3 regions of the Buttiauxella sp. WJP83 genome follow, and region 2 is predicted to be linked to each of the others. Evidence: predicted binding sites of a transcription regulator. Region 2 holds the regulator's gene; each other region holds the start of a gene.
The links. The regulator CRP, encoded in region 2, controls carbon source genes, mostly activating them, when cyclic AMP is high. The targets are predictions, from matches to a motif close to ATGTGANNNNNNTCACAT.
Positions count from the first base shown of each region.

Region 1 (7,250 bases), 740 kb from region 2:
GGTGATGGTCATCCCTGCGGCAACTGCCGCCAGAATGCCGGAAACGCCGATGTGTTCCGCAATCAGGTAAGACGCGAATGGCAACAGTAACAGCAGCAGGATTTGTGTGGCAGGCTCGTCACCGCTCCAGCGGCTCATCAGACGTAACGATTTGCCGTACAGCCAGCTCACGGCGATCCCGGCCAGCAGGCCGCCAATTGCCACTTTGAAGAACTCAAATGTTGCCCCGCCGACGCTAAACACCATCGTACCCACGGCAACCGCCACGGCCATTTTCAACGACACCAGGCCGGAGGCGTCATTCATTAGCGCTTCGCCCTGCAAAATCCCCATGATTTTCTTCGGAATACGCCCTTCTCCGACGATGCCCGAAAGCGCCACGGCATCTGTCGGCGAGAGCACCGCCGCCAGCGCAAATGCAGGAATTAACGGGATCCCCGGCACCACAGCATAAATCAGGAAGCCAATACCGACGACGGTGACCAGCACCAGAACCAGCGCAAGGCCGATGATTTCGCGCCCGTGATGGAGAAATTCGTTTGTCGGGGTTTTCCAGCCATCGGCAAACAGCAACGGTGGAATAAACAGCACCAGAAACAGTTCCGGGTTGAAATCGACATGCAAACCGAAGTGCGGCCAGGCGAGCACCGCACCTATCGCTATCTGCATTAACGGGAGCGGGATCTGGAATGGCAGCATACGTGTCGCAACCCCAGATAAAGAGACCACAAGGGTCATGATGAGAATAGTAAAGAAGATTTCCATGCTTTCCTTAGTCGCGGTGTTTTGTGAAACCCTTTTTGCAGGATGTTGTTCTACTAATAATAAAACAACTTTATACACCGGAAGGAAACAGGAAAAGACTTGAAGTGGTTTTAGACGGAGTGTTCTAAAAATCTTTTAATCAAAATAATTCACGTTGCAGCAAGGCGGCAAAGGAGCTCATCCCCAGGAGCTTACACAAGTAAGTGACTGGGGTGAGTGAGTGCAGCTAACGCAGCTGCAACGTGAAGTATGAAGATTAAATGGCCCAGCCGCCCGCATAGAACGCGACTAACGCGATAGCAATGATCACCGTGCCGATATTCAGCTTGCGCCACTCACCCGACACGAGACGGCCAATCACCAGTGAGGCAAAACCAATCATGATGCCGGTAACGATGTTACAGGTCAGCACAATGAATACCGCGGTAATCAGGCCAGCCATTGCATCAACGAAATCTGCGAAATCGATTTTTGCAACGTTGCTCAGCATCAGCAGACCCACGTACATCAGCGCCGGAGCGGTTGCGTAGGCAGGAACCAGATAAGAAAGCGGAGAAAGGAACAGAATCAGCAGGAACAGCACGCCAACGGTGATCGCGGTCAGGCCGGTTTTACCGCCCGCCGCAGTACCTGCCGCAGACTCGATATAGACCGCTGCTGGAGCTGCACCCACCAGGCCCGAGAACACGGAGCTCAAGGAGTCGGTAGTCAGCGCTTTGCCACCATCAATGATTTGACCGTCTTTATCCAGCAGATTTGCCTGGCCTGCAACAGCACGGATGGTACCCGTTGCATCAAATACCGCCGTCATCACCAACGCCAGAACGCTTGGCAACACCACCGGATTCAGTGCGCCCATAATATCCAGGCTGCCAATCAGTGAATTACCCGCTTCATCTTTCAGCGATGGCATTGCGAAGATGCCAGAGAAGTGCACCGTTGGGTCGAAGATCAGGCCGAAAATTGAAATACCGATAATGGTCAGCAAAATGCCGCCAGGGACTTTCAGTTTTTCCAGACCAATGATCACCGCCAGGCCAATCAAAGACATGATGACAGGGAAGCTGGCGAAATGGCCGAGTGCGACAGGCAGACCATCCAGTGGGTTTTTGATAACCAGACCGACACCGTTTGCTGCGATCAGCAGCAGGAACAGGCCGATACCGATGCCTGTGCCATGCGCAACACCCATCGGTAAGTTACGCAAAATCCAGCTACGAATGCCGGTCGCGGAGATGATGGTGAACAACACACCCATCAGGAACACGGCGCCCAGCGCAACAGGCACGCTGATGTGTTGGCCTAATACCAGGCTGAATGCGGTAAAAGCCGTCAGTGAAATAGCACAACCAATTGCCAGCGGCAGGTTTGCCCAAAGGCCCATGACAAGAGAGCCGACACCGGCGACCAGGCACGTTGCCACAAAGACCGCCGCAGGAGGGAAACCTGCTTTACCGAGCATGCCCGGAACGACGATCACGGAGTACACCATCGCGAGGAAAGTGGTTAAACCCGCCACAACTTCCTGACGAACGGTACTGCCACGTGCAGATATTTTGAACCAGGCATCAAGACCGCCGGTTGCACGCGGAGAATGATTAGACATAGTGAAAAATCCCCTGAGATTTTTATGATGATGTCGGTATACGTGGTGGACAATCCACTGCTGATTAAACGTTCAAATTCTTAAATACTACGAATTAATCCCTGTGCTGCGTTTGCGACAAAAAAGGGCGTCACAAAAAAAGCAAACGTTTAACTCCGCGTATACAAACTGGGTGTAAATATTAAGGCAAACGATTATCCGGCCTTCTTACATGGATTTTCAACCGAACTTTGCCGCTTTTTGCTGAAAAACGCGTTAGCTGGCTAAATTATCGCCACCTCGTGCGCAAACGTTATCGTCGATGCGCAATTTAGCAACAATGATGCAAGATACCGGTAATGAATTTTCCTGACTCATAGGATTTTTCGATAGCTCATTGGCCAGGGATTTCGAACGATCCACCCTGTTCGATTGCTCGCTGCCAGGCCGGTCGCGTTTGTACCTTACTAAACCAATTTTGCAGATTGGGTAAATCGTTGATACCGCCACGAGACAGTAAAGCAATGACCGGGAAACTCATTTGAATATCCGCTGCACTGAAGGCCTGGCCTGCAAACCACGGATTTTTTTGCAGTGAATCTTCGAGATAGCGCGCATGAGTCATAATCTGTTTGTTCAGATAAGCCTTTTGCACTCCCTGCCCCAATAAATTACCCACCGGACGCAGCAACCACGGCACTGGCTCCTTTCCCAGACTGCCGAACACCAGTTTCATCATTAACAGTGGCATTAACGATCCCTCGGCGTAATGCAGCCAAAAGCGATAACGCAGCTTTTCTTCGCTGGAAATCGGTTTGTAACGACTTTCGAGATCGTAGGTTTCTTGCAGGTATTCAATGATTGCGCCCGACTCGGCGAGGATGTTGCCGTTATCTTCCACCACCGGCGACTTTCCCAACGGATGCACCGCTTTTAACGACTCGGGTGCCAGCATCGTGGGTTCGCGCTCATAGCGAACAATCTGGTACGGCACCTGCAGCTCCTCAAGCATCCATAAAATACGCTGTGAGCGAGAGTTATTGAGATGATGGACGATAAGCATGAGTTAACCTTCTGTTTAGCAAGATGAGTTAACTATAGGTAAATGGGCAAAAAGTGAAGTATTAGAATTGTGCAAAAAACACTCAAAAAGCCTTGAAACCTGACGAAGGGGATCTACACTTAAATTGTCAGTGCAATCCGGAACCTCCTGAGAATGTGTGATTGAGGGACGCTGATGTCGGGGGAAACCCTCCTTGCGAAAAGCGGGATAGATCGAAAGACAAAGACCGGGAAAAACTAAAGCGCCGATGTTTGGCGCTTTAGTTTTTCATCCAATTCCATTTTAGTCCTCAAGCAGACGCGCCCCCGTTCCTTGCTCACCCAGCGTGTCACCAGGATTGCGCAATGGACAATCGGCCCCGGACAGGCAACCGCAACCAATGCAGCCATCCAGTTCATCGCGCAACGCCGTTAGCGTATGAATGCGCCGCTCGAGTTCTTCGCGCCATTGCGACGACATCTTTTTCCAGTCGTTTTTATTAATTTTATGCCCGTCAGGTAGCACACCAAACTCTTCACCAATCGTCGCCAGTGGAATGCCAATGCGCTGCGCAATTTTAATGATTGCCACGTTTCGCAGCACATCACGCGTGTAGCGCCGTTGGTTTCCACTGTTACGTACGCTTTTGATGAGTCCTTTGCTTTCATAGAAGTGCAACGCAGAAACCGCCACACCGCTGCGCTTCGCAACTTCACCAGGGCTTAGCAAAGATTTAAATCGGGGTGATTTCTTTTCCAAAATGGTCTTTACCTCAAGTTAACTTGAGGAATTATACTCGCTGCCAACAAAACCTGCTAATTGTAATCGGGCTTGGGGAAGGCTTATGGCACATCAGGATATTATTCAAACTTTGACTGAATGGATTGACGATCATATTGATCAACCGCTGAACATTGATGTTGTGGCAAAAAAATCTGGTTATTCAAAATGGTATCTGCAAAGGATGTTCCGTACCGTGAAGCGCCAAACTCTGGGTGAATATATTCGGCAGCGCCGTTTGTTGATGGCGGCGAAAGAGTTACGCAACACCCGACGCCCCATTTTTGATATCGCGATGGATTACGGTTATGTCTCTCAGCAGACTTTCTCACGCGTGTTTCGCCGTGAGTTTGACCGCACGCCAACTGACTATCGTCATCACGCCTGACCCGGTTTGCCAGAATTTTGTCGCTGAGCACGTCGATAAAGCGGAACAGAAAATGCGCTACAAGTGTGGTGATTAAAAGAACAAATGTGATATAGTTCACACATCCTGTGTAACGGGATTCTTCTTACATTTTCTGTACCCACTCATTTTCCAGACGGTCCCTGTGCTGTAATTGCTGCGCCTTGTGTCGCGCATAACCGTTGAGCGTAATGAGTTATGTGATAAAGGACAATTTTCATGGCAGCAATCACTACCAGCGTTTTATTAATGCGCTGGCCTTTAGTCAGTGCAGTTCTGATGTTTTTAGCCAGTACGTTGAATATCCAGTTTCGCAAATCCGATTACACGTTTTTTGCTATCGTCAGCAGTATGTTGGGGATTGCATCTGCCTTGTGGTTTGCGACGGGTTTACTGGGACTGGAGTTGGCCGATTTCCCGGTAATCTGGGCATCGTTTAAAGACATTATGATTGAGATCTCAAGTCATGCCCCGCCGGAATGGCCGATGGTAATGACCTGATGAGTCTGCGTTGAAAATGTAAATGGCCTCTTTCGAGGCCATTTTTGTTTTTGTACATCGACAGAGTATGTTTAGGTTCCTGAGTAGATATCAAAACTAAAGTATTTTGATGCCAGCTTTTTATAGGTTCCATCGGCGAGGATTTGGCTAATCGCGCCATTAATCGCTTCGCGCAATTCCGTGTCATCTTTACGCAAGCCAATAGCGGCACCCGCATCGAATAATTCAGGATCCTGCAATGCGCCCCCCACAAAGGTAAAATCCTTACCCTGCGGTTTTTTAAGGAAACTGTATTCTGCCATTACGCCAGAAAGCACAGCGCCATCAATACGCCCGGATTCTAAATCCCGTACGACCATATCAGCGCCCTGATAAGAGACAACATTCACGCCTGCACTGCGCCAGTTTTTGTTGGCGAAGGTTTCCTGAGCTGAACCTTGTTCCACACCGATCGTTTTGCCCTTCAACTGCTCAACATCCGGCTTAATATCAGTTTTTTTATTTGCCACGAGGAATACCGGACCGTTATAAATCTTATCCGTAAAAGCAACTTGCTCTTTGCGTTTTTCCGTCATGTACATTCCGGAAAGAATAGCGTCAAACTTTCTCGCCTGCAGGGCAGGAATAATTGCATCAAAGTTATTTTCAACCCAAATACATTTTGCCTGAAGTTTCTCGCAAATAGCATTACCCAAATCAATATCAAAACCAACCACTTTCCCATTGGCATCTTTCGATTCAAAAGGAGCAAATGTGGGGTCAACGCCAAAACGGATCTCTTTAATATTATTTGCCAACGCCGAACTTGTCGCCAGCAGAGCAATTAACGGCAGTAGATATTTTTTCATATTCGCTCCAGTGAATTAACGACAATAAGCTTGAACTAAACGGGAAAAGAATGATGCGCCGGTTGAAATAATATCATCATTAAAATCATAACCCGGGTTATGCACCATACAGCCACCTTTATCGCCCTTTTCTCCATTCCCTAATAAGAAATAACTGCCCGGTCTTTCTTGCAGCATAAACGCAAAATCTTCGCTGCCCGTTGAAGGGAGAACTTTATCGAGCACCGCATCTTTACCGAAGTAATCGACAGCCAACTCGCGGGCAAATGCAGTTTGTTCATCATCGTTAATCAGCACAGGATAGGAATCGTAAACTTCCACATCACAACTTGCGCCAAAGCTTTTCGTCGTGAGATCGGCTAATTCTTCAATTCTTTTAATTAATAAATCGCGGATTTCTGGTTTCATGGCACGCACGGTTAATTCCATCACTGCGCTATCCGGGATAACGTTTGATGCAATACCGGACTGGAAAGTCCCCACGGTCACAATAGCGGTTTCACCCGGCGTCACATTGCGGGAAACAATGGTTTGCAGCGCGGTAATTAATGCAGCCCCCGTCACGATAGGGTCAACGGTACGTTGCGGGTAAGCGCCATGGCCGCCGTAACCTTTAATGGTAATTTTCACCGTATCCGCCGAGGCCATAAAATTGCCTGAATAAAACCCTAACTTACCTACGGGTAAGCCCGGCATGTTGTGCAGACCAAAAATACGGTCGCATGGGAAACGATCAAACAGCCCCTCTTTAATCATTAAATCCGCACCGCCAATGGCTTCTTCGGCAGGCTGGAAAATGAGGTGCACTGTGCCGTTAAACTCGCAGGCTGGTGAGGCAATATATTTGGCAGCGGCTAATAGAATGGTGGTGTGTCCATCATGACCGCAGGCATGCATTTTTCCGGGAACGGTACTGGCCCACGGTAAATTGGTTTCTTCAAAGATAGGCAGTGCATCCATATCCGCACGCAGGCCGATAGATTTAGTTGAATCCCCTTTTTTAAACGTCCCGACAACACCTGTGGTACCAATACCACGAGTGACTTTATAGCCCCAAGTTTCAAGCTGTTGGGCCACTAAGTCGCTGGTTTTAAACTCCTCCAGACTTAATTCTGGATTCGCATGTAGATAATGCCGTATTGCTATCATCTCAGCTTCAGATGCTTTTATTTCTGGAATAACGAAATCCGTCATGCTGTTCTCCGGTGGAGTTTTATTGTGTTTGCACAAAATAACTTAGCTGGATAACGTTTTAATGCAAGTGGGATTACTTATGGCAAAATGAAATACATTCAGATTGCTAATAGGATCACCGTTTTTGGA
Region 1 is NZ_CP110080.1:4,321,401-4,328,650, forward strand. It holds gene OH773_RS19970 (Na+/H+ antiporter) at 1-765, opposite strand, end outside; gene ghxP (guanine/hypoxanthine transporter GhxP) at 1,022-2,371, opposite strand; gene OH773_RS19980 (glutathione S-transferase family protein) at 2,745-3,413, opposite strand; gene soxR (redox-sensitive transcriptional activator SoxR) at 3,696-4,151, opposite strand; gene soxS (superoxide response transcriptional regulator SoxS) at 4,237-4,560, shown strand; gene OH773_RS19995 (YjcB family protein) at 4,798-5,079, shown strand; gene OH773_RS20000 (ABC transporter substrate-binding protein) at 5,151-5,927, opposite strand; gene OH773_RS20005 (M20 aminoacylase family protein) at 5,943-7,121, opposite strand.
Region 1: the regulator CRP is predicted to act here: its motif matches at 4,645-4,662, upstream of OH773_RS19995 (YjcB family protein).

Region 2 (7,250 bases):
GACACCGGATATTTTGACCAGCGCTAAAGCGCTGGGTGGCGGATTCCCTGTGAGTGTCATGTTAACGACGCAGGAAATAGCCTCTGCATTCCATGTTGGTACGCACGGTTCTACCTACGGTGGGAATCCACTGGCGTGTGCGGTTGCCGGCGCGGCGTTTGATATCATCAATACGCCTGAAGTGTTGGCTGGCGTCACAGAAAAACGTCAGCAGTTTGTGAAGCATTTACAGCAGATTGATGAGCAATTTGACGTGTTCAGCGATATTCGCGGCATGGGCTTGTTGATTGGCGCGGAGCTGAAACCGCAATACAAAGGCCGTGCACGTGAATTCCTCCATGCGGCAGCGCAAGAAGGGGTGATGGTTTTGAATGCCGGGCCTGATGTCATGCGTTTTGCACCAGCCTTGATCGTTGAAAAGGCTGATATTGATGAAGGAATGGCGCGCTTTGCTAAAGCGGTCGAGAAAATCGTATCTCAAGACGTGTAAGCACCCGTGTCATCCGACAAAACGGCGGATGACGTAGGTTTATTGACTCTCAGGCCGACGTAAACGGTTCAGCCAGATACCATGATGGGGGCGCTGGCGCCATGCAACCGACGAAATGGTGTGCATGGTGCTGAGGTGACCCAAAATCCGCTGTAAATGTTGTTCCATTGTGCTCAACGGCCCACTCGGAAGCCCTTCCAGTGGGTCGAGTATATTCGCATCGTTCGTCTCACCAGGCCCATCGTACTGCAACCGCTGTTGGCATCGTTGCAGCGCAATTTCACATGATTGCAGATAATGCTGGGCTAAATCCGGGGTCAGCATATTGTGCTCGCGTGCCAGAGTCGTCATGGCATTGATGTGTTCGACGATAAACTGGCTGTGCGTCACCCACAGTTTCATATCTGCCAGATAATGCGAGTTGAAACCGGGCTCCTGCATCGCCTGGTTCAGCGAATTAAACAGCGCATTATGGGCCTGATTGACCTTCATCCGTTCCCAGGCCAAAGGCGTGGGTTCAGGGTCGTTGCTCAGAATCAGGCGAATGGCCTCCTGGTCTGTCTCCAGTGCGTCGTGGGCGTTCTGGCGCAGCAATCCACTTTGCCATTGCGGCCAAAGCCACACCATGCCACCGAAGGCAATCAAACAGCCCAGCAGCGTATCTATCAAACGTGGAACAATAAATTGCTCGGCGCTGAGCGTTAACAGTTGCAGGGTATATACCGCTGTCACGGTAAAACCAATTGTCGCCCAGCCGTAGCTTTGGCGAATGATCAGATAGCTGACGAGCGTGATGACCAGCATCGCGGCCAACGCAATGTCTTGTGGGAAGTGAAAGTGCAGGGCGAAACCCGCAATGGCCAGGCCTGCAATGGTACCTGCCGAACGGTGCAGAATGCGTACTCGGGTAGCGCCGTAGCCGTTTTGCGTGACAAACATCACCGTCATTAAAATCCAGTAGGGTTTGGGGAGATGCAAAAATGCCCCAAAAATACTGGCGATAGTTAGCATTACGCCTAACCGGGCGGCGTTGCGCAGAGCCGCTGATTTCAATGACATATAGCTTTTCAGCGCGGCCCACAGTGGTAAGCGGCGTTGCCTGTCTTCCATTAAATCCCTGACGTACAGCGGGCGTTGGCTGCGTAATACACGCGCGATACGGCTGAAGTGATAATGACAAAACTGTCCGACTGGGTTATCCGGATTCTGCCGGGCGATTTTCTCAAGGGCTTCAATTTGCTTCTCCATCGTAAAACGCTGCGGGTAACGATGGTAAAGAATGTCATCAGCCAGAACACGCAAACGGGCCGCAATGGTCTGCGCATTCCAGCGAATAACGGCTTCCGCATGGCTTTGCGCGACAAGTTTTTGCACCTCGGCAGGTTGGTGCAAACTGACGGAAATGTGCTCTTGTAGATCTAACGCTATTTGAAAAGAGCGTAACAAATGCTTGTAACCGTTTTGCTGATTCGCCGATAGCATATGCAGTTGTTGGTAGCAGTTGGTAATCAAGTCGACGGCTTTTTGCTGGCGCGCCAGCAACGGCGGAAGTGCCGTCTCGGGATCGACGTGCTGAGTGAGCATGCCGTATTTGGCTTCGCAGTAATCCGCTAATTGGCGATAGAGCAGGCTTAAAGATTCGCGCAACGGCTGCTCTCGCCATATCCAGAACCAAAGCCAGTTAAAGACCCCATACCAAATCGTGCCAAAGACATACAGCGCCATCGGCTTCCAGATAGGCATGTTACCGGCCATGCTAAGTGTAAAAATGGCAGCAATCAGCGAGGCGGGAAGTAAGCGTGCATGCAGGGCGCTGATTTCAGCAGTGACCCCCAACATAAGGGCCATAACAAAGAGAATGACGGGCAATGGAACGGTGGTGTAGAGCAGCAAAAGCTGCATGATTAAACTGCTGACTGCAAAAAGAGTGCTACCAACAATCAGACGTTTGAAGAAGCGCTTATGGGGGGTATCCAGGCCGGCAATGTTGCAACAGGCGGGCACTAACGAGAACAGCAGACCTAACTGCAAATTTCCAAGCAGTAATCCTACCCCCACAGGAAGGCAGAGTACCAGCGTTTGTCGCAATGCGTAGTTAACTTCTGGATGGTAGATCAGTCGGCGCCACATAGCTCTTCATAATACAAGTTGCGTGGGTGTTGGCTACACTCAGAGAAATGTAGAAACAAAAAAAGCGTGTTACCTGAGTGACACGCCTTTTTTGAGGACGGAGATTAACGAGTGCCGTAAACGACGATCGTTTTACCGTGAGCAGAGATCAGGTTTTGATCTTCCAGCATTTTCAAGATACGACCAACGGTTTCACGAGAACAACCCACGATCTGACCGATTTCCTGACGGGTAATTTTAATCTGCATACCGTCTGGGTGGGTCATTGCATCAGGTTGTTTCGCCAGGTTCAGCAGTGTTTGTGCAATACGACCAGTCACATCCAGGAATGCCAGGTTACCGACTTTCTCAGATGTCACTTGCAGACGACGAGCCATCTGGGAAGACAGGCGCATCAGAATGTCTGGGTTGACCTGAATCAGCTGGCGGAATTTTTTATAGGAAATTTCAGCCACTTCACAGGCAGATTTAGCACGAACCCATGCACTACGTTCCTGGCCTTCTTCGAACAGCCCTAACTCACCAATAAAATCGCCCTGATTCAGATAGGAGAGGATCATTTCCTTGCCCTCTTCATCTTTAATCAGAACAGCCACAGAGCCCTTGACGATGTAATACAGCGTCTCAGCTTTTTCACCCTGGTGAATCAGTGTGCTCTTCGATGGATACTTATGAATATGGCAATGGGACAAGAACCATTCGAGAGTCGGGTCTGTTTGCGGTTTGCCAAGCACCATGCGCGGTTATCCTCTGTTTATAACTAGCTACCAACGACAAGACGCTAAACATCCTGTCTGGCGTTGCAAGTATTAGAATATTCCCCATCTTGGGGAGATGGCACGCAAGTCATTCTTGCTGCCTGTAATTAGTGACGTCCTCTGCATACATGCATTACGTCAATGTATCGATGTAGCATCTGGATTGTTTTAGCATAGCTTTTGACAAGTGTCTCCTATTGTCTCGTTTCAGCATGACGCAGGTCGCCTTCCGTTGCCAGTTTTGCTGCATCCGCGTACTCTGAAAGGGTTTTTTCAACTGGAGAAGTAACATGCAGGCACGAGTGAAGTGGGTAGAAGGGTTAACCTTCCTTGGGGAGTCCGCTTCAGGACACCAGATTTTGATGGATGGTAATTCTGGCGATAAAGCACCAAGTCCGATGGAGATGGTTCTGATGGCTGCGGGGGGCTGCAGTGCAATCGATGTGGTTTCTATTTTGCAAAAAGGTCGCTACAACGTGACGGATTGCGAAGTAAAACTGACCTCTGAGCGCCGTGAAGAAGCCCCTCGTCTTTTTACCACCATTAACCTGCATTTCATCGTGACAGGCAAAGAACTGAAAGATAACGCGGTTTCCCGCGCGGTGGATCTCTCTGCTGAAAAGTATTGTTCTGTCGCTCTGATGCTGGAAAAAGCTGTGAACATTACTCATAGCTATGAAGTGATTGAAGGCTAATGTGTGTCAGCAGGGCGGTAATTATCCGCCCTGATTGATGTGTCGACCTTCTGCCAGCCGTTTAACTAGCGGTGCCATGATCAATTCCATTGCCAGTCCCATCTTGCCGCCTGGCACCACTAATGTATTGATGTGGGAAATGAATGAGCCTTGCAACATGGCGAGTAAGTACGGGTAATCGATGTCATCCAGCCCACGAAAATGGATCACCACGAAGCTTTCATCCAGTGACGGAATACCACGTGCCGCAAATGGGTTCGACGTATCAACGGTAGGCACGCGCTGGAAGTTGATATGGGTCCGGGAAAATTGCGGCGTGATGTAATTGATGTAATCGTCCATCGAACGCACGACTGAGTCCATCACCGCTTCTCTTGAGTGCCCGCGTTCGCTGGTGTCCCGCACCAGTTTTTGTATCCATTCCAGGTTCACAATCGGCACTACGCCAACCAGTAGGTCGACGGCATTCGCCACATCATGTTGTGGGGTGACGACTCCTCCGTGCAAACCTTCATAGAACAAGACATCAGTCGGTTCCGGCAGCGACTGCCACGGGGTAAACGTCCCCGGAATTTGGTTCCAGGGTACCGCTTCATCATAGGTATGCAGATACTTGCGTGATTTACCTTGCCCGGTATTTCCGTACTCCAGAAACGTTTGTTCCAGTAAGCCGAAGTCATTCGCTTCCGGGCCAAAGTAGCTGATATGGCGACCCAAATCGCGAGCTTTACGGATAGCCATATCCATTTCAGGGCGAGTGAAACGGTGGAAACTGTCACCTTCGACTTCGGCTGCGCGAAGATTGAGTTGCTGAAATATTTTACGAAAGGCAAGGCTGGTGGTGGTCGTTCCCGCGCCGCTGGAACCTGTTACGGCAATAACCGGATGTTTGGCTGACATAAGGCAACAACTCCCTGGGTAATCACAAGTGGGTTTAGCTGGGTTTGGCCCTCACCCTAACCCTCTCCCCCAGGAGAGGGAACTGGATTGAGCATGTTCTTCTCCCTATCCCGAAGAGGGAACTGGGTTGAGCATGTTTTTCTCCTTATCCCAGAAGAGGGACTGGAGCGGGTCTGTTTTGTTTTTCTCCCTCTCCTTTGGGAGAGGGTTGGGGTGAGGGGCATTATGCAGTATAGAAGATTAATATTTAGCCGCGAAATTGCCCACGGGCCATGATATTCACCGTTTCATGGAGTTCTGACCAAACCAATACGGCCTCTCCACTTTGCAGTTGGCGCTTAACATCGGCCACCTTTTGCTCTAGTGAGCGCTCTTGTTCACCATAATCTGTACCTTCGCGTAATACAAAGGATTCAATCAGATTATCAAGCGTTTCGGGAGGGAGATCTTGCCAGGGAATCATCATAGTGATTTTTCCAAAAATTTAGACAGCCACTGCGGGATACGTTGCTCAAGCCACATTTCCGGATGACGAAGCGTGCCACCCACAAACCCAACATGGCCGCCGTAACGCGTCAGTTGGTACTCAATGTTGTCGGGCAATATCGCTCTATCAGGGATCACATGATGATCCATAAACGGGTCATCTTTAGCGTGGATGATAAGCGTAGGCGTTTTAATTTGTGGCAATAGTGGCATGGCGCTGCACTGGCGGTAATAGTCAATGGCATCGGCGAAACCGTGAATCTTTGAGGTAATCAAATCGTCAAACTCGCGCAGGCGGCGCATTCCTTTGAGCTGACGCATATCGACAGGAAGCGTCCCGGGATAGCTTCGCAGTTTGCGCGCCGCATTTTTCTTCAACAGATTCAACAAATAGTGTTGATAAACGCGCGAGAACCCTGTTTCGATATGTTTGCTGCAATGCTCAAGCATGAGTGGGGCAGAAACCACAACACCGGCCTGTAGTGTGCAATCAGCACCTTGTTTTGCCATTAAGCAGGCAAGCATATTTCCACCGAGTGAAAACCCGACTGCCGCCGTTGGTGCGTTGCCGTAACGTGTATTGAGCCAGTTGAGGAAGTAGCTTCCATCTTCGGTTTCGCCGGAGTGATAGATTCGTTCCTTGCGATTCGGTACGCCGCTACACCCCCGAAAATGCATCACTACACCCAGCCAGCCTTGCTTACGTGCGGCATCAATTAATCCATGCGCATAGGGGCTGTGCAGGCTTCCTTCAAGACCATGAAAAACGACTAACCGTGGTTTATGCGTTGCCTGCCGTGGGTCTTCGCTCCAGGCAAGATCGACAAAATCCCCATCCGGCATATCAAGACGCTGCCAATGAGGTTTGAAATTGAGGCGGCGGCGAATTAAGCGAGGGAGCATCGTTTGCAGGTGCGGATTGCTGACACCCTTTAGTGGACGAAACTGTTCATCGTCAACGTGATTAAAATTCAATGCTGCGGGACTTGTCGTGGCCATATCACACTGTTAGTTTCATTTAGCTTGCTCATTAACTTTACCGGGTGTGGAACACCCATTTCATGGAAACGCTTTTCTTCTCTATGCTTGGTTTTCTTTGGGTCGCGGCGATTACACCTGGCCCAAACAATATGTTGCTGACTTCTTCCGGCGCCAACTACGGCTTTATTCGTACCGTACCTTTGATGATAGGCATCATGCTGGGGATGCAGTGCATCTTGTTGCTGGTGGCCTTTGGCGTCGGTAGCTTAATCCTTTTATATCCAGCGTTGCACCTTATCCTGAAAATTGCCGGGAGTGCTTACCTATTGTGGCTTGCATGGAAAATCGGCACAGCGACGTATGAAAAACTGGAAACCGATGCGCCACCTCCGTCACCGATTCCATTCTGGCAGGGTGGTTTGTTGCAGCTTATCAACCCAAAAGCGTGGCTGATGGCGCTAGGCGCTGTGGCAAGTTTTAGCCTTGCCGGTTCTCAGTATCTGCACTCTGTGGTGCTAATCAGCATCGGTATTGCGCTGGTCAACATCGTTGCAGGTATCATCTGGATTGCGTTTGGCAGCATGATTGGCACGCTACTTCGTAGCCGCCGCGCCTGGGCAATCTTTAATATCTTTATGGGTTTGCTGACTGCGGCATGTGTGCTGCTTATCTGGCATTAGAGTCATCAGGCCTCACATTGGGTGAGGCCTGATTGTCATTCGACCTGCATCATCTGTTCTAACTGGTCATGCGCATCCAGCCATTCCATTTCGCACTCTTCCAGAGCCGCTTTTACCTTAACCTGAGTTT
Region 2 is NZ_CP110080.1:360,535-367,784, forward strand. It holds gene argD (bifunctional acetylornithine/succinyldiaminopimelate transaminase) at 1-490, shown strand, start outside; gene OH773_RS01605 (YccS/YhfK family putative transporter) at 530-2,620, opposite strand; gene crp (cAMP-activated global transcriptional regulator CRP) at 2,725-3,357, opposite strand; gene OH773_RS01615 (OsmC family protein) at 3,669-4,073, shown strand; gene OH773_RS01620 (phosphoribulokinase) at 4,095-4,973, opposite strand; gene OH773_RS01625 (YheU family protein) at 5,221-5,439, opposite strand; gene OH773_RS01630 (hydrolase) at 5,436-6,458, opposite strand; gene OH773_RS01635 (LysE family translocator) at 6,521-7,120, shown strand; gene OH773_RS01640 (ABC transporter ATP-binding protein) at 7,156-7,250, opposite strand, start outside.

Region 3 (7,250 bases), 660 kb from region 2:
GTGCGGCGTTGAAGTCACCCAAACTAAAGTGCGTCGTGAGCGCATGGGTCACATCGAGCTGGCTTCCCCAACTGCACACATTTGGTTCCTGAAGTCTCTGCCGTCTCGTATCGGCTTGCTGCTGGATATGCCACTGCGTGATATCGAACGTGTTCTTTACTTCGAATCATATGTGGTAATCGAAGGCGGCATGACCAACCTCGAGCGTCGTCAGATCCTGACTGAAGAGCAGTATCTGGATGCGCTGGAAGAGTTCGGTGACGAATTCGATGCGAAGATGGGTGCGGAAGCTATTCAAGCCTTGTTGAAAAACATGGATCTGGAGCAAGAGTGTGAAACTCTGCGTGAAGAGCTGAACGAAACCAACTCCGAAACCAAACGTAAAAAGCTGACCAAGCGTATCAAACTGCTGGAAGCGTTCGTTCAATCTGGTAACAAACCAGAGTGGATGATCCTGACAGTTCTGCCGGTTCTGCCGCCAGACCTGCGTCCACTGGTACCGCTGGATGGTGGTCGTTTCGCAACTTCAGATCTGAACGATCTGTATCGTCGCGTTATTAACCGTAACAACCGTCTGAAACGTCTGCTGGATCTGGCTGCGCCTGACATCATCGTACGTAACGAAAAACGTATGCTGCAGGAAGCGGTAGATGCCCTGCTGGATAACGGCCGTCGCGGTCGTGCGATCACAGGTTCTAACAAGCGTCCTCTGAAATCTTTGGCCGATATGATCAAAGGTAAGCAGGGTCGTTTCCGTCAGAACTTGTTGGGTAAACGTGTTGACTACTCCGGTCGTTCTGTAATCACCGTAGGTCCATACCTGCGTCTGCATCAGTGCGGTCTGCCTAAGAAAATGGCACTGGAGCTGTTCAAGCCGTTCATCTACGGCAAGCTGGAATTGCGTGGTCTTGCTACCACCATTAAAGCTGCGAAGAAAATGGTTGAGCGCGAAGAAGCTGTCGTTTGGGATATCCTGGACGAAGTTATCCGCGAACACCCGGTACTGCTGAACCGTGCACCAACTCTGCACCGTTTGGGTATCCAGGCATTTGAACCTGTACTGATCGAAGGTAAAGCTATCCAGCTGCACCCGCTGGTTTGTGCGGCATATAACGCCGACTTCGATGGTGACCAGATGGCAGTACACGTTCCACTGACGCTTGAAGCTCAGTTGGAAGCGCGTGCGCTGATGATGTCTACCAACAACATCCTGTCACCTGCGAACGGCGAGCCAATCATCGTTCCTTCTCAGGACGTTGTTTTGGGTCTGTACTACATGACCCGTGACTGTGTTAACGCCAAAGGCGAAGGCATGGTGCTGACTGGCCCTAAAGAAGCTGAGCGTATCTATCGCGCAGGTCTGGCCTCTCTGCATGCGCGTGTAAAAGTGCGTATCACTGAGTACGAAAAAGACGAAAACGAAGAGTTCGTTGCGAAAACCAGCTTAATCGACACCACCGTTGGTCGTGCGATTCTGTGGATGATCGTACCGAAAGGTCTACCTTACTCCATCATCAACCAGGCGTTGGGTAAGAAAGCTATCTCCAAAATGCTGAACACCTGTTACCGCATTCTGGGTCTGAAACCGACAGTAATCTTTGCTGACCAAACCATGTACACCGGCTTTGCATATGCAGCGCGTTCAGGTGTTTCTGTTGGTATTGATGATATGGTCATCCCGGCGAAGAAAACTGAAATCATCTCTGAAGCGGAAGCTGAAGTTGCTGAGATTCAGGAGCAGTTCCAGTCCGGTCTGGTTACAGCGGGCGAACGCTATAACAAAGTTATCGATATCTGGGCTGCGGCGAACGATCGTGTATCCAAAGCGATGATGGACAACCTGCAAACTGAATCCGTTATTAACCGTGACGGCGTCGAAGAGCAGCAAGTTTCCTTCAACAGCATTTACATGATGGCCGACTCCGGTGCTCGTGGTTCTGCGGCACAGATTCGTCAGTTGGCAGGTATGCGTGGTCTGATGGCTAAGCCAGATGGCTCCATCATCGAAACGCCAATCACCGCGAACTTCCGTGAAGGTCTGAACGTACTCCAGTACTTCATCTCCACGCACGGTGCTCGTAAAGGTCTGGCGGATACCGCACTGAAAACTGCGAACTCCGGTTATCTGACGCGTCGTCTGGTTGACGTTGCGCAAGATCTGGTTGTTACCGAAGACGATTGTGGCACCCTCGAAGGTATCACGATGACTCCGGTTATCGAAGGCGGCGACGTTAAAGAGCCACTGCGCGATCGCGTATTGGGTCGTGTAACGGCGGAAGACGTACTGAAACCTGGTACTGCTGATATTCTGGTAACACGTAACACCCTGCTGAACGAGCAATGGTGTGACCTGTTAGAAGCTAACTCTGTTGATAGCGTGAAAGTACGTTCCGTTGTTGGTTGCGAAACTGACTTCGGCGTATGTGCTCACTGCTATGGTCGTGACCTGGCTCGTGGCCACATCATCAACAAAGGTGAAGCTATCGGGGTTATCGCGGCACAGTCCATCGGTGAACCAGGTACTCAGCTGACGATGCGTACGTTCCACATCGGTGGTGCGGCATCTCGTTCTGCTGCTGAATCCAGCATTCAGGTTAAGAACAAAGGTAGCATCAAGCTCAGCAACGCGAAGTCTGTTGTGAACTCTGCCGGTAAACTGGTAGTGACTTCTCGTAACACTGAACTGAAACTGATTGACGAATTCGGTCGTACTAAAGAGAGCTATAAAGTTCCTTACGGTGCGGTAATGGGTAAAGGTGATGGCGAGCAGGTTGCAGCGGGCGAAACCGTAGCAAACTGGGATCCGCACACCATGCCAGTCATATCTGAAGTAAGTGGTTTCATCCGCTTTACTGACATGATCGACGGCCAGTCCATTACTCGTCAGACCGACGAACTGACAGGTCTGTCATCTCTGGTTGTTCTGGATTCTGCAGAACGTACCGCAGGTGGTAAAGACTTGCGTCCTGCTCTGAAAATTGTTGATGCTCAAGGCAATGACGTACTGATCCCTGGTACCGATATGCCAGCGCAGTACTTCCTGCCGGGTAAAGCAATTGTTCAGTTGGAAGATGGCATTCAGATCAGTGCGGGTGATGCCCTGGCGCGTATTCCTCAGGAATCCAGCGGTACCAAGGATATTACCGGTGGTCTGCCACGCGTTGCGGACTTGTTCGAAGCACGTCGTCCGAAAGAGCCAGCTATCCTTGCTGAAATCAGCGGGATCATCTCCTTCGGTAAAGAAACCAAAGGCAAGCGCCGTCTGGTAATCTCTCCACTTGATGGCAGCGATGCTTACGAAGAGATGATTCCTAAGTGGCGTCAGCTGAACGTGTTCGAAGGCGAAGTGGTAGAACGCGGTGACGTTGTTTCCGATGGTCCAGAATCTCCGCATGACATTCTGCGTCTGCGTGGCGTGTATGCTGTGACTCGTTACATCACCAACGAAGTGCAGGACGTTTACCGTCTGCAAGGCGTTAAGATTAACGATAAACACATCGAAGTCATCGTGCGTCAGATGTTGCGTAAAGCAACTATCGTTAGCGCTGGTGGTTCTGACTTCCTGGAAGGTGAGCAGGCTGAATACTCTCGCGTCAAGATCGCTAACCGCGAACTGGAAGCGAACGGCAAGATTAACGTGTCCTTCACACGTGATCTGCTGGGTATCACCAAAGCCTCTCTGGCAACCGAGTCCTTCATCTCCGCGGCATCGTTCCAGGAGACAACTCGTGTGCTTACCGAAGCAGCTGTTGCGGGTAAACGTGACGAACTGCGCGGCCTGAAAGAGAACGTAATCGTGGGTCGCTTGATCCCCGCTGGTACCGGTTATGCGTATCACCAGGATCGTATGCGCCGTCGTGCAGCGGGCGAAGCGCCAGTTGTACCTCAGGTGACTGCAGCTGATGCAACTGCGAGCCTCGCAGAATTGCTGAACGCAGGAAACCTCGGTGGCAACGACGATTAATCGTTAGAGTCGCTAAAAACAAAAACCGCTCGAAAGAGCGGTTTTTTTTCGCCTGAACCTTAATGAAAGACGTTAGTTAACCAAGGGGATACGGCGATACAATTCAATCATATCTTCGGCTAAATCCTGAATCACCATCGCATTCATCAGGTGATCCTGCGAATGCACGGTAATCAAGTTGACTGGAAGTTTACCGGTGCCTTCATCTAACCCGATAAGCTGGGTCTGAATTTTGTGCGCATGTTTCACAAACTCACGAGATTCTTCCATCGCTTGTTCAGCCGCTGCGAAATCACCTTTACGCGCCATTTGCAGTGCTGTCAGTGCCTGGCTACGTGCGCTACCCGCATTGACCAACAATTCCATGATAATCGTTTCTAAATCTTCCACGTTTTACGACTCCATCATTTTCAAAGCTTTATCCAGAACGACATCACCTTTCATCATGCCGTAATCCATCATATCGATGACGGCAACGGTTTTACCCATCGGCTCTGCGATAGCCTGAAGTTTGGCGTGTTCATATTTAACTTGTGGGCCTAACAGCACAATATCGGCGGTGTCGATATTGTCTTTGAATTCGGCAACCGGCACTGCCTTGATAGAGACTTCAATACCTTTCTTCTGAGCGGCGTCCTTCATGCGTTGGACCAAAATGCTAGTCGACATACCCGCTGCACAACACAAAACGATATTCTTCATAGATCTGCTCTCAGTGTCCGTTCGATATACAGATAATTATCCGTGACGCCTCAGTACAACAACCGCTTTGCGATGAATGTGCGTGAGCTATCACAAAAGAAACTCAGATAAGCTGAAACCGGTTACATTTTCCGTTTCCAGGATGGCGATTGTCACAAACGTTAGTCACTGCTGTTTGTGTCGATGGTCACATAAAACACTTAATCCCCTCAAACCGCTTTACCGTCCATTGACAGAAAATACAGAAGTACATAGGCTCTAACGAGTGGTATATACCACTAAAACTAAAAACCAGCACAGTGAGCCACAACATGAATAATTTCACTGCATTTATGGAAAGAAAAATATTGCCTCTGGCAATGAAGATCGAAGGGAATGATTATCTCTCAGCCATCAAAGATGGCTTCATTCGGATTATGCCGTTTCTGATTATCGGCTCTTTCTTTTTGCTGGTCGCCAATTTACCTATTCCGGGCTATAGCGAATTTATTATTCGACATTTTGGTGAGAAGTTTATTAGCCAGCTGAATTATGTGCTGGATGCAACTTATTCCGTAATGGCATTGCTGGTGGTGATTAGCACGAGTATTAGCCTGGCAAAACGCTGGAAGCTTAATGAAATATCTTGTGCGTTAATTTCTCTGGTAAGTTTTTTGATCGTGACACCTTACAAATTACCCCAGGAAAACGGTGCCGTAATCAGTGATGTTATCCCGACCTTTGCATTGGGTGCGCAGGGGTTATTTCTGGCACTGATTATTACGGTTACTTCTGTGCGCCTGTATCGTTTGTTTAATCACCCACGCTTGACGATTTCGATGCCTGACAGTGTTCCACCTGCGGTGGCGAACAGTTTTAGCTCGCTGATCCCGTCGTTTCTGATCGTGCTGCTATTCTGGCTGGCTCGTATGTTGTTTGAGGTCACCCCGTTTGGCACGGCGCAGGAGATGATCTTTAAAGTGCTGCAAGCCCCGATGATGCAGCTGGGGAACACCTTGCCATCGCAAATGGTGGCGGAGTTCTTTGTCAGCTTCTTCTGGTTTTTTGGTTTGCACGGCGACTCGATTGTCACGGCCATTATGGGGCCAATATGGCGTTCATTGACGCTTGAGAACATGCAGGCAATGAAGCAGGGATTGCCACCAGTCAACATTATTACTCAGCAATTCCGCGATGTATTTTTGATTTGCGGTGGCACCGGGTTCACCCTCGCCATGCTGCTGGTCATGTTGTTCCGCGCCAAAAGCAAGCGCATGCGGGAAATTGCTAAACTCGCCTCGCCAGCCGCTATTTTTAATATTAACGAGCCAATTATATTCGGCGTTCCTATTGCTCTGAATCCACTGTTATTTATTCCTTTTATCATCGTTCCGGTGGTGCTGTGCGTAATAACTTATAGCGCGATGGCTTTTGGTTGGCTGCCCTTGACATCTGGTCTAGAAATTCCGTGGACGACGCCAATATTTATTAGCGGTTTTTTAATCTGTGGTTGGAAAGGCATGCTTTTCCAGGCCATTAACCTCGCCGTTGCCATGACCATTTATTATCCGTTCGTGATGACGCTGGATAAACAATATCTGCGTGATGAAAACGAGCAGGAAGAAAATATCGTTAATCAGGATGAGGTTGTCCTGGAATATAAAGAAGGATTACGCAATGAATCGTAAATTAAAAATAGTCACCATTGGCGGCGGCAGCTCTTATACGCCGGAGATTATCGAAGGTTTTATTCAGCGTTATGCTGAAATGCCGATTAGCGAAATCTGGCTGGTGGATGTTGAAGCAGGGCGCGAAAAGCTCGAAATCGTCGGTAGTCTGGCCAAGCGCATGGTTGAGGCGGCAGGCATTGATTGCCAGGTTCACCTGACCCTCGACCGGCGTGAAGCGTTGAAAGATGCTGATTTTGTGACGACTCAATTGCGTGTCGGGCAATTGGATGCGCGTATCAAAGACGAACGAATCCCTCTTTCTCATGGCTTAATCGGCCAGGAAACCAATGGTGCAGGCGGCCTCGCGAAAGCACTGCGCACCATCCCGGTCATTCTGGATATATGCCGCGACATGGAAGAGTTATGCCCGGATGCGTGGCTGATTAACTTCACCAATCCAAGCGGTATCGTTACTGAAGCGGTTCTAAAACACAGCACAATAAAATGCGTTGGGTTGTGTAACCTTTCCCAGTCAATGCAGCGCATGGTGGCTGAAATCCTCGGCGTGGATAAATCCCGTTTCCTGCTCCAACTTGTCGGGCTGAACCATTTCCTTTATGGCACCCATGTTTACATGGACGGTAAAGACGTGATGCCAGATGTGCTGCGCAATCTTAAATATGACAGCGCCCATAAACCCAAAAATATCCCGGATATTCCGTGGCTCCAGGAACAAGTCCAGCATCTCGGCGTCATCCCTTGCCCGTATCATCAGTATTACTACGCCACAAGCGATGTTCTGGAAAAACAGCTTCATGAGTTCGAGGAGCATGGAACGCGTGGGGAAGTGGTGCAGGCGGTTGAGCATGAGCTATTTGAGCTCTACAAAAACCCGCAATTGCATGAAAAACCGAAGCAACTTGAACAGCGAGGCG
Region 3 is NZ_CP110080.1:4,406,061-4,413,310, reverse strand. It holds gene rpoC (DNA-directed RNA polymerase subunit beta') at 1-3,964, shown strand, start outside; gene OH773_RS20355 (PTS lactose/cellobiose transporter subunit IIA) at 4,037-4,354, opposite strand; gene OH773_RS20350 (PTS sugar transporter subunit IIB) at 4,358-4,666, opposite strand; gene OH773_RS20345 (PTS sugar transporter subunit IIC) at 4,978-6,333, shown strand; gene OH773_RS20340 (6-phospho-beta-glucosidase) at 6,323-7,250, shown strand, end outside.
Region 3: the regulator CRP is predicted to act here: its motif matches at 4,842-4,859, upstream of OH773_RS20345 (PTS sugar transporter subunit IIC).